Linked DNA regions of Pontibacter akesuensis. The protein of the gene in region 1 interacts with the protein of each later gene in a pairwise test. Links are inferred from orthologs where the notes say so. Each region holds a gene or a part of one and is shown on either strand. Other genes may lie near its edges.

Region 1 (5,761 bases):
AGTATCTCAGTGGCAGCACCCGATGCTGCGTGGCTCCCGAAATGCAGCTTTCCGGTTGATGCCCGCCTTCGTGACACAGAGCCAGATGGAGTGGCTCTACCAGGTTGATTTTTAGCGGAAGGCGAACTTATACTCTCTGAGGTGTTGCCAGCTTAACTTTTCTCATTTAACCAGTGTAATTTTAAACCATGTTGTATTGCTGCTTCAGGCAAGGGTGGTATGGTTTATGCGGGAAAGAGATGTATCTTTAATAGCAATCCTTTAAACCTGTGCCGACCGGAAGAATCAATCTTATGATGAGAAACCTACTACTGTTTGTAACTGCTTTATTTATACTTAGCTGCTCCGACAGCAACTCCAATCTCGAGGAAAAACTAACCACTGCCATTACGGAAGGCGAAGTGGGGCCGGAAGGTTACAAGATTATCCAGATGACTGAGCTCACCGATTTTGAGTGGGACAGAATGTATTACTTTCAGGCTTCTGAAGACAAAAAAGAGATCAGCGCTGCCATTGGTTTTAAATGGGACGGTACTACGGTACCAGAGCTCAGCCGCCGGCTGCTGTTTGTAAAAGACCAGGAGGTGGTATCGTTTGTGGATTTCAACTACAACGATTTCCCGCTGTTCGTGTATGGCTGCGAAGACGACAAATGGGTGTACCCCAACAGCCGCAGCCAGTTCGCCAGCTTTAAGTACTGCGACGGCGATCGCGAAATATACACGTTCATCCCCGTGAAATGCATCGATAATATAAAGGAATTAATGGCCTATGACTGCCCGGCAGAAGGGGCAGTAGCAGCAAAATAAGAAAAGCCGGTTCATCACCGGCTTTTCTTATTTTATGAGTTGTTTAGCGCTTACGCCCTATCTTGCAAAAACTTCATTATCAGAGAAAGGCAGTTTTCGGATAGTATATTCGGCCTGTGGCGGTGTGGCGCCTCCGAACAGCTTGTTCAGGTGGGCGTATAGTACAAAAGCCTCATCACCATACCCTGTAGCCGTGGTCGGGAAAACAGCGCCAGCCTCAAAGCGCTCCTCCAGCATCCCCGTCTCCCATTTGTTATTTGTTTTAAAGGAGAGCACCCTTCCGCTTGGCTGTCCCCCGGCATTGTTCACTACCACCAGTTGCTTTCCGTTGTTGCTCAGCAACAGCCCATCCGGTCCCTGAAGCGGAGCGTTCAACTGCACCTTGCTCGTAGCATCTGGGTTTGAGAGCGGGATTTTGTAAATCGCGTTATCGGCAGAAAAAGCAACCAGCAGAAAGCCAGATGGGTGGTAGGCAATGCCGTTAAAGCCGAAAGCTCCTTGTGCTGTGGCAAAATCCTGGTTCTCGTAAAACACAGTGGCATTCCCTCTTGTATCCACTTTATAAATAATGGGCGAGAAGCTATCGGTCACATAGGCGTTTCCCTGCTTGTCCAGGGTTATGTCGTTCGCGAAATGCGGCATGTTTGGACGAAGCGCGCCCAGGTTTGCAAAATGCATGGGAGCACCCGTGGCCAGATCGTAAATCCCCAAAACGGCCATTTGCCCGGCGGTGGCTGGAGTAGAGCTTGGCGTGCCGCCCGGATCTGAGCCCGCCACCAGTACTCTTTTGCGGGCCTCATCTACCTGCAGCCCAATGCTGGCCACCAGGCGTTCATCGGAGATAAAAGGAGAATAGTTTCCCTGATAGCTCACCGTGCCGATGGTACCTGTGCTTACAGAAGAAACCAGGAAGCGCTCGTAGCGGGCATCGTGGCTGACGCCTTCCGGGTACAGCCCCGGGCTATTGAAGGTAATTACGTTCGGAATGTCTTTTGCCTTGTCGACGTCCTCAAAGATATCCTCAAATTCGTCCCAAATTTCATCAGGGGAGCAGGAAGTGATTCCGAAGCCTAGCAGGAGGAAGAGCAGGAAAGAAAGTTTGTTGCGCAGGAACGCTGCTGTTGTCGTGGATAGTTGTCTCATAGATGGGTATAGGTTTAAGTATGAATTGGTCTTCACTGCAGCCACGCGACGTAACCACAGATAAACTAGTTATACTCTTCTGTACAAGCCTTTAGCCATGCAAGCACGCGATTACTTAGTGAAGCTGCCTTTTATGGGAGAAAAGAGGAGGAAGATTTAAGCAAATCAGCAGTCTTGAACCTATTGAAGAGGAGATGCCAGTCCAACTTATTTATAAGACAATTAGGAGTTTATTCTTGTGCCGGCATGGTGACCTGCTCTACAAAACAGTAACTTTTACACTTATACTTTAAGACCATACTCAAACAAAAAATGGAGACCCGAAAGTCTCCATTCCCAGCTTCCAAACCCACTAGGTTCGGAAGATCAATTACTATTATTGTCTTGTGTCTTACATCTTGATACTTGTGTCTTTTAAACCAGCTCGTGCTTCACCAGGTATTCGGCGATTTGTACGGCGTTGGTAGCGGCGCCTTTGCGCAGGTTGTCCGCCACGATCCACATGTTCAGGGTGCGCGGCTGCGTTTCGTCGAGGCGTACGCGACCTACAAACACTTCGTCTTTGCCGTGGGCATCCTGCGGCATCGGGTACTTCAGGTTCTTCACGTCATCCACCACTACCACGCCTTCGGTCTCGCCGAGGATGCGGTATACTTCGTCCAGCGTAAAATCCTTAGCAAACTCCACGTTCACCGACTCAGAGTGACCGCCCATCACCGGGATGCGCACCGCCGTAGCCGTGACACGGATCGAGTCGTCGCCCATGATCTTCTTCGTCTCCAGGATCATTTTCATCTCCTCTTTGGTGTAGCCGTTGTCCTGGAACACGTCGATGTGCGGCAGCACGTTCAGGTCGATTTGGTATGGGTAAGCTTTCTCGCCCTCCTTGCCCCCACGCTCATTCATCAGCTGGTCCACCGCTTTCACGCCCGTGCCCGTTACCGACTGATAGGTGCTTACCACGATGCGCTTCATCTGCAGCTCCTCGTGCAGCTTATTCAGCGCCACCACCATCTGGATAGTAGAGCAGTTCGGGTTTGCGATGATCTTGTCTTCTTTTGTCAATTCTTTGGCGTTAATTTCCGGCACCACCAGCTTTTTGGATGGGTCCATGCGCCAGGCCGAGGAGTTATCCACTACCACCGTGCCCACCTCGGCAAACTTAGGTGCCCACTCCGTAGAGGTGCTGCCACCAGCCGAGAAAATAGCAATTTGCGGGGCAGCCGCAATCGCGTCCTGCATCCCGATAACCTTTAGCTGTTTACCCTTAAATTCCATCTGTTTCCCAACAGATCTTTCTGAAGCAACCAACAATAACTCTGTCACCGGGAAGTCTCGCTCCGCCAGTACTTTCAAAATCTCGCCGCCTACCAATCCGGTGGCGCCTACAACTGCTACTTTCATTTAAGGTATGTTTCTAATGGTTTAATTCTTTGTTGGTCAGATAGCCGTTTACTAACCGTAAGCACAACTTTCTTACCCTGACCTATTTAGCTTTCTAACTAACTAGTTCTGTTCCCGTAAAAGTTCTAAATTTCACAAAAGCAGTCACATTCATAAAACGATAGGAGCGTGCGCAGCTCCTATGCAGGTCAGGTTAGGATATTGGGCGTGTCCTTTCGCTTGCGCGAGCAGGCCGGGCTTTCGCCTGTACTCCTCGCTGCGCTGCGGGGTGTCGGCTCTATCCCTCACGCGGCGGCAAAATTACGAAAGTTTTCACCACAAATGTGCAAATGAAAAGAACTTTACCTGAAGTACTTACCAGAAAAATAATAGCTATAGTATGTAGTATAGGTAAAATTTTGGATTGCCTAACTCCCCCTCCTGTTTTGGGGGTAGGGGACCTTTTTACAAGGAAGGGGTTGGGGGGAGGTCTTCTCCTCCTGCTACTTCCGCTCCTAAGCCAGGCGCAACTGCAAGACAGCTTCTCCGACGGCAGCTTCACCCTAAACCCCACCTGGACCGGCAATACCGACAGCTTTACCGTTAACGCACAGAACCAGCTGCAGAGTAATGGTCCTGCCGTTACCGGAACGGTGCTGCAACTGGTGACGCCCTCGCAGGCAACCGTGGGCACCACCTGGGAGTTCTGGGCAAACCTGAAACTCGCCACCTCCTCCAGCAACTACGCCGACATCTATCTCATTTCTGATTCCGAAAACCTTAGCAGCGCCACCACCAGCGGGTACTTTGTGCGTTTGGGCGGCACACCAGACGAGGTAAGCCTTTTTCGCAAAGACGCTGGCAAGTCGGCACTCAACCTCATCAACGGGGAAGACAAAACCCTTGACGGCACGAACAGCGTGGTGCGCGTGCGGGTAACACGAAGTATAACTAACGAGTGGGAACTGCTGATCGACCTCACTGGCACCGGCCAAAGCTACACCAGCCAGGGCACCGCCACCGACGCCACTTACAAACGCTCTTCATACTTTGGGGTGCTGCTGAAGTATAGCTCCGCCAACAGCAAAAGCTTTCTTTTTGATGATTTTTCGATTACTGATAAACAGCCACCGGCTCTAACCGAGCTGCAGACGCTAAACCCGCAGGAGCTGATGCTATACTTCAACGAGCCACTGCAGCAGGGGCAGATTTTAGGTAATTATACCTTGAACGGAAGTGTAAAACCCATCATCGCCGAGCAAACAGAATCCAATCAGGTGCGGCTGGTATTTGCGCAAAGTTTCAGGAGCGGCAGCAACACCTTAAGTATAGCCAACCTGCAGGACTTGTACGGCAACAGCCTGAGCGGTCCGATTGAGCGGAGCTTTAGCTATGTGCCTCCCGCTGTGCTGCCGGGCTACAACCAACTGCTCATCACCGAAATCATGGCTGACGAAACACCTGCCATTGGGCTGCCGCCGCAGGAGTACATCGAACTGCACAACCCGACCCAGCAGGTGCTTTCGCTGAAGGGAGTCAAGTATAGCGATGCCACTTCTACGGCTACACTCCCGGATGTGCAGTTGTTGCCGGGGGAGTATGCTGTGGTGGTGCCTAACAGCCAGTTGCAGAATTTCAGAGAGTACAGCAAAGTGATCGGTATCAGCAATTTCCCAAGCCTGAACAACAGCGGCGAACTGCTGCAGTTGCGCCAGCCCAACGGTCGCCTGATTTATGCGGTTTCTTATGCTGATAGCTGGTACAAGGACAACGGCAAGCGCGAAGGCGGCTGGAGCCTGGAAATGATTGATGTACAGAACCCCTGCGCCGGGGCCAGCAACTGGACTGCCTCCGTTAACCCGCGAGGAGGTACGCCCGCCCAGGCTAACTCCGTAGCCGCCCAAAACCCAGATAACACACCGCCTGCCCTAGTAGATGTTACCGCTACCGCGCCAGACAAAATTTTGCTGCGCTTCAGCGAGCGGCTGGACAGTTTGCAGGCAGCAAGTATAGCCAATTACAGCCTTAGCCCAAATGTAGCCATAGCCAACGTGCAGGTAACAGGACCGCTGTTCACCGAAGTTATACTTGCCCTAAGCGCGCCGCTGCAGGAAAACCAGCTGTACACGCTAAGCGTCACCGGCATAACCGACTGTTCCGGCAACCTTAATCAGCAGCCATTGACTTATACTTTTGCCTTACCGTCTGCTCCCGAGCCCGGCGATGTGGTGATTAACGAAGTACTGTTCAACCCGCGGTCCGGCGGGGCGGACTTTGTAGAACTGGTGAACCGCAGCGCAAAGTACCTGAACCTGCAAAGCTGGCAATTGGCCAATACCAGCGGCGATTCCATCAGCAACAGGAAAATCATTACAAAACAGAATCACATACTTCCTCCAGGCGCTTATGTCGTGCTTACTTCCAAC
Region 2 (4,348 bases), 180 kb from region 1 along the record:
GTATGGAAATCCCCGGGTACTGGGCCGACACCGGGCTGGGGCCGGTGAACGGGGTGGTATGGTTCCGGAAAGAAATTGAGGTGCCGGCAAGTATGGCCGGGCAGCCAGCCGACCTTAACCTGGGCGCCATCGTGGATTCTGACTCGGCTTTTGTGAACGGACAGTTTGTCGGCACTACGGGTTATCAGTATCCGCCGCGCTGGTACACGGTTCCTGCGGGTGTGCTGAAAGCAGGGAAAAATACACTGGCCATCCGCATCGTCAACGAAAGCGGCAGGGGCGGTTTTGTGCCGGATAAGCCGTATGAGCTGGTGGCCGGCAACAAGAAGATCGACCTGAAGGGGAAGTGGCAGTACAAACTGGGCGCAGCCATGGACCCGCTGAAGAGCCAGACCTTTATCCGCTGGAAACCGCTGGGCCTGTACAACGCCATGATCGCGCCGCTCATCAAGTATAACATCAAAGGCGTGATCTGGTACCAGGGAGAGTCGAACGCCGATACCTGGGAAGAGTATGAAAGCTCGTTCCCGGCCATGATCAAAGACTGGCGCAACAAGTGGGGGCAGGGAGATTTCCCCTTCCTGTATGTGCAGCTCGCAAATTACATGGAAGCGAAATCACAGCCCTCTGAAAGTGACTGGGCCCAACTGCGGGAAGCACAGCGCAAAGCCCTGGCGTTACCTAACTCGGCCATGGCTGTGGCAATAGATGTGGGGGAGTGGAACGATATCCATCCGCTTAACAAAAAGGCTGTTGGCGAAAGGCTGGCGCTGGCGGCGCAGAAAGTGGCTTACGGAGACGAAGTGGTATACTCCGGCCCGATGTATCAGTCGGTAAAGCGAAAAGGCAATAAGCTTATACTTACTTTTGCCAACACAGGCAGCGGCCTGGAGGCAAGAGGAGGCGAGCTGAAGCAATTCGCCATCGCCAGCCCTGACAAAAAGTATGTGTGGGCAAAGGCCAGAATCGAAGGAAATAAAGTTGTCGTCTGGAGCGATACGGTAAGCAAGCCGGTGGCAGTAAGGTACGCGTGGGCCGATAACCCCGAAGGAGCGAACCTCTACAACAAAGAGGGCTTGCCAGCCTCGCCTTTTCAGGCAGAGTTGGAAAAATAAACCAGGTGTGGCAGGAGAGTGGCTTTAAGCAAAGAACAGCCCCATCAGTTCGAAAGTGGCAGCCCTGCTACTGCCAGCACATAAAAGCAAAAGCGCCTGCCACAGTTAAATGGCAGGCGCTTTTGCTATAATCAAGTACAGACTTAGCGTCTCTTCGTCAGAGCGGGGAAGTTCATTTTGTAGTCTGCGTCTACTTCGCCTTTCGATATCTTGGCGAGCTTGTTTTTGATCAGGCGCTTGCGCAGGCCGTTCAGGTAATCAGTGAACAGGATGCCTTCGATGTGGTCGTACTCGTGCTGGATCACGCGGGCGTTCATGCCATCGTACGTGTCTTCGTGTTCGTTCCACTCCTCATCAAAATAACGGATTACGATGCGCTCCGGGCGGTAAACCACCTCGCGCACGCCCGGTATACTTAGGCAGCCTTCTTCAAAGCCCCATTCCTCACCGTCCTCGTCCACAATCTCCGGGTTGATGAACGCCTTCTTCAGGCCTTTGCCTTCGTCTTTTTCGTCCATCATCGGCTCCGAGTCGATCACGAACAAACGAATGCTTTTGCCAATCTGCGGGGCAGCCAGGCCTACGCCGTGCGCATGGTACATGGTGGCAAACATATCGTCCACCAACTCTTTCAGGTTCGGGTAGTCCTGCGGAATATCTTCAGCTACTTCTTTCAGGACGGGGTCGCCGTAGGCAACAATCGGATAAATCATATATAACTTCTGCTTTCTAGATACGACTGTAAAATAATGGCGGCGCTCACGCGGTCTACCGTGCCTTTGTCCTGGCGTGCTTTCTTTTTAAGGCCACCCGCCAACATGGTTTGCTGCGCTATTTTCGAGGTAAAACGCTCATCCACCAAATGCACTTTCACCTCCGGAAACTCCTTCTGCAACTTCCGCTGGAAACCAACCACGTGCTGGGTGTTGTCGGTGGCGTTGCCAGCTAGGTTGCGCGGCATGCCCAGCACAAACGCCTCCACCGGTTCGCGCAGTACATAAGCCTTCAGGTAAGACAACACATCCTGGGCATGAACGGTTTCTAATGGGCTCGCGATTATCTGGAGCGTGTCCGTAACGGCCAGCCCCACCCGCTTTGTCCCATAGTCAATACCCATTATTCTGCCCATAGCGTTCGCTTCTCTACTACAAAGGTAGTAATTTTAGCTTTGAGTTCTTCATCAGGCTTTTAGGCGATTTCAGGCAGAACGCCTGCGGTAACGCGATCTACACCACCTAGGGCTACAGCTTAAACTGCAGCGAGAGGTAGAAGCTGCGTGCATCCGACGGAATAATGCCCGGACCCGGATAGCCCGTGGCGCGGCGGGTAAAATAGCGGTTATCGGTCAGGTTGTTGATGCCTGTCTCCAACGTGAAGCGCCCGTAAGTATAGCTGCCCGAGAGGTCCATCACCCAGTACGCCGGGATAATGCCCACCACCGCAGTTGGCTCAAGTATGGAATTGGCAGGGTCGGTATACTGCTCGGCCGTGTAAGAGTATTGATAGGCCAGTTTAAAGTTATTGCGCTTAAAGGCCAGACCCGCCTTGGCGATCACGGCAGGAGCCAGCTCTACGTTTTTGCCGTCCACATCACTTTCAGAACTCTCATAAGTGGTGTACACATAGGTGATGTTGGAGAAAGCCGAGAGGCTGGTCGGGTGGTCGGCGCCATAGTATAGCTTCAGCAGGTCCGCTTCCACAAAAGTTTCCAGCCCGTAATGGTATGAGTCACCCACGTTGGTGCGCACCCGCTGGATCTGGTAATTGGGTGTTACCTGGTTAATGGAGCTGATCCGGTCTTTGTACGCCAGGTAGAACAGGCTCACATCATAGTTGAGAACGCCGCTGCTGTTGCCCCGCACACCAAGGTCCGAAGTATAGCCGCTCTCATCCTGCAGGTTCTGGTCCACGAGCTGGTTCGGGTTCACCACACGCATGTCGTTGAAGTTGATGGCGCGGTAGTTCTGCGAGAAGTTGCCGTATACTTCCAGCTGCTCGTTGGGTTTGTAACTTAGGCCCAGGCCCAGCAACAGGATGTTTCGTGAGTTGCTGCGGTCCTCCGCCTTTGTCTCGTCCCGAATTACGTTTCCTGCCTGGTCGGCAATCACCTCGCGGTAGCTACCGTCTGCGTTGGTGTTGATCCACTCGTAGCGCGCGCCGGGCGTTACGCTTAGTGTTGGGGTGATGTTGAAGATGTTCTCGGCAAACACGGCCACGTTGCGGCTCAGGTAATCGTAGCTGGACTGGCTCGGCGCACCCGTCTCAGAATAGAAGCGGAAATCCGAATCCGAGCGGGAAGAGCCGTTACCCTGCTTCTGGTCTGTCAGGCCGTGGTAGTAACGGGCGCCCACCAACAGTGTGGAGAAAGAGTCCAGGAAATTGTAGCGGGTAATCAGGCGCGTTTCGTTGCCGAAGTTGTTGAACTGGTCTTGTAGCAGGAGGCGCTCCCGCATCGGGTCTGCCCGGTTGATCTTCTCCAGGTAGCCCAGTGCATCGCGCTGCGCCAACAAACCAAAGTTGCGGATGTTCAGCTTCGTGCGCTCGCTCAGGCGGTAGTCCAGCGTGAGGGCCAGCAGGTTCCACTTTACCTTAAACCAGTTGCGGTTGCGCACCGATTGGCGGGCATCCTGGGCAAAGGCCGCATCCGTGAGGCCACCCGGCTGCTGCGCCAGGTAATCCATAAAGGTATAGTCAAAGCCTATCTCCAGCCGGTCTGTTGGTTTGTAGTGGATAGAGCTGAAGGCGGTGTGGGCATCAAAATTGGAGTTGTCGCGCCAGCCGTCGCCGCGTTTGTACTGGTAAAAACCGTAGTAATGAAACTTGCCTTTGCTGCCGCCCACACTGTTAAAGGAGTTGAACAGGCCCCAGGAGCCCACGGTTTGGCGGGTGGTGAGCTCGAAGGGTTTGTCCTCCGGGCCCTCTTTCATCACAAAATTAATCATGCCGCCAAACTGGGTGCCATACTGCAGCGAGGCCGCGCCGCGCACCACCTCAATTCGGTCAAGGGCCTCAACGGGAGGCGTGTAATAACTTTCCGGATAGCCGAGGGCATCAGCCGAAATATCGTAGCCGTTCTGGCGGGTGTTGAAGTTGGAGGTGCGGTTCGGGCTAAGGCCACGCCCCCCGATGCCGAGCTGCAGACCCGCGCCATCGCTTTCCCAGATGTTGAGACCGGCTACTTTCGCGAATACCTGGCGGCTGTTGTTGGTGGCTTTGTTGGCCGAGATATCTTC

The links. Proteins that work in one complex are often made in the same cells at the same time.
Region 2: the proteins of A0W33_RS10245 (region 1) and def interact in binary tests that used the Escherichia coli proteins (3 or more experiments, as listed by UniProt). The link is inferred for Pontibacter akesuensis from one-to-one orthologs.

What each region holds. Positions count from the first base shown.
Region 1 is NZ_CP014766.1:2,407,061-2,412,821, forward strand. The notes cover bases 1,362-4,141. They hold A0W33_RS10245 (aspartate-semialdehyde dehydrogenase), read right to left. Parts: upstream 3,357-4,141; coding sequence 2,367-3,356; downstream 1,362-2,366. Other genes in these bases: A0W33_RS10240 (hypothetical protein), read right to left, coding at 1,362-1,952; A0W33_RS10250 (lamin tail domain-containing protein), read left to right, coding at 3,815-4,141. In the rest of the region: A0W33_RS10230 (FAD-dependent monooxygenase), read left to right, coding at 1-115; A0W33_RS10235 (hypothetical protein), read left to right, coding at 294-809; more of A0W33_RS10240, read right to left, coding at 867-1,361; more of A0W33_RS10250, read left to right, coding at 4,142-5,761.
Region 2 is NZ_CP014766.1:2,224,866-2,229,213, forward strand. The notes cover bases 44-2,851. They hold def (peptide deformylase), read right to left. Parts: upstream 1,829-2,851; coding sequence 1,259-1,828; downstream 44-1,258. Other genes in these bases: A0W33_RS09435 (sialate O-acetylesterase), read left to right, coding at 44-1,115; ruvX (Holliday junction resolvase RuvX), read right to left, coding at 1,825-2,244; A0W33_RS09450 (TonB-dependent receptor), read right to left, coding at 2,357-2,851. Outside these bases: more of A0W33_RS09435, read left to right, coding at 1-43; more of A0W33_RS09450, read right to left, coding at 2,852-4,348. UniProt on the Escherichia coli protein: Removes the formyl group from the N-terminal Met of newly synthesized proteins. Requires at least a dipeptide for an efficient rate of reaction. N-terminal L-methionine is a prerequisite for activity but the enzyme has broad specificity at other positions.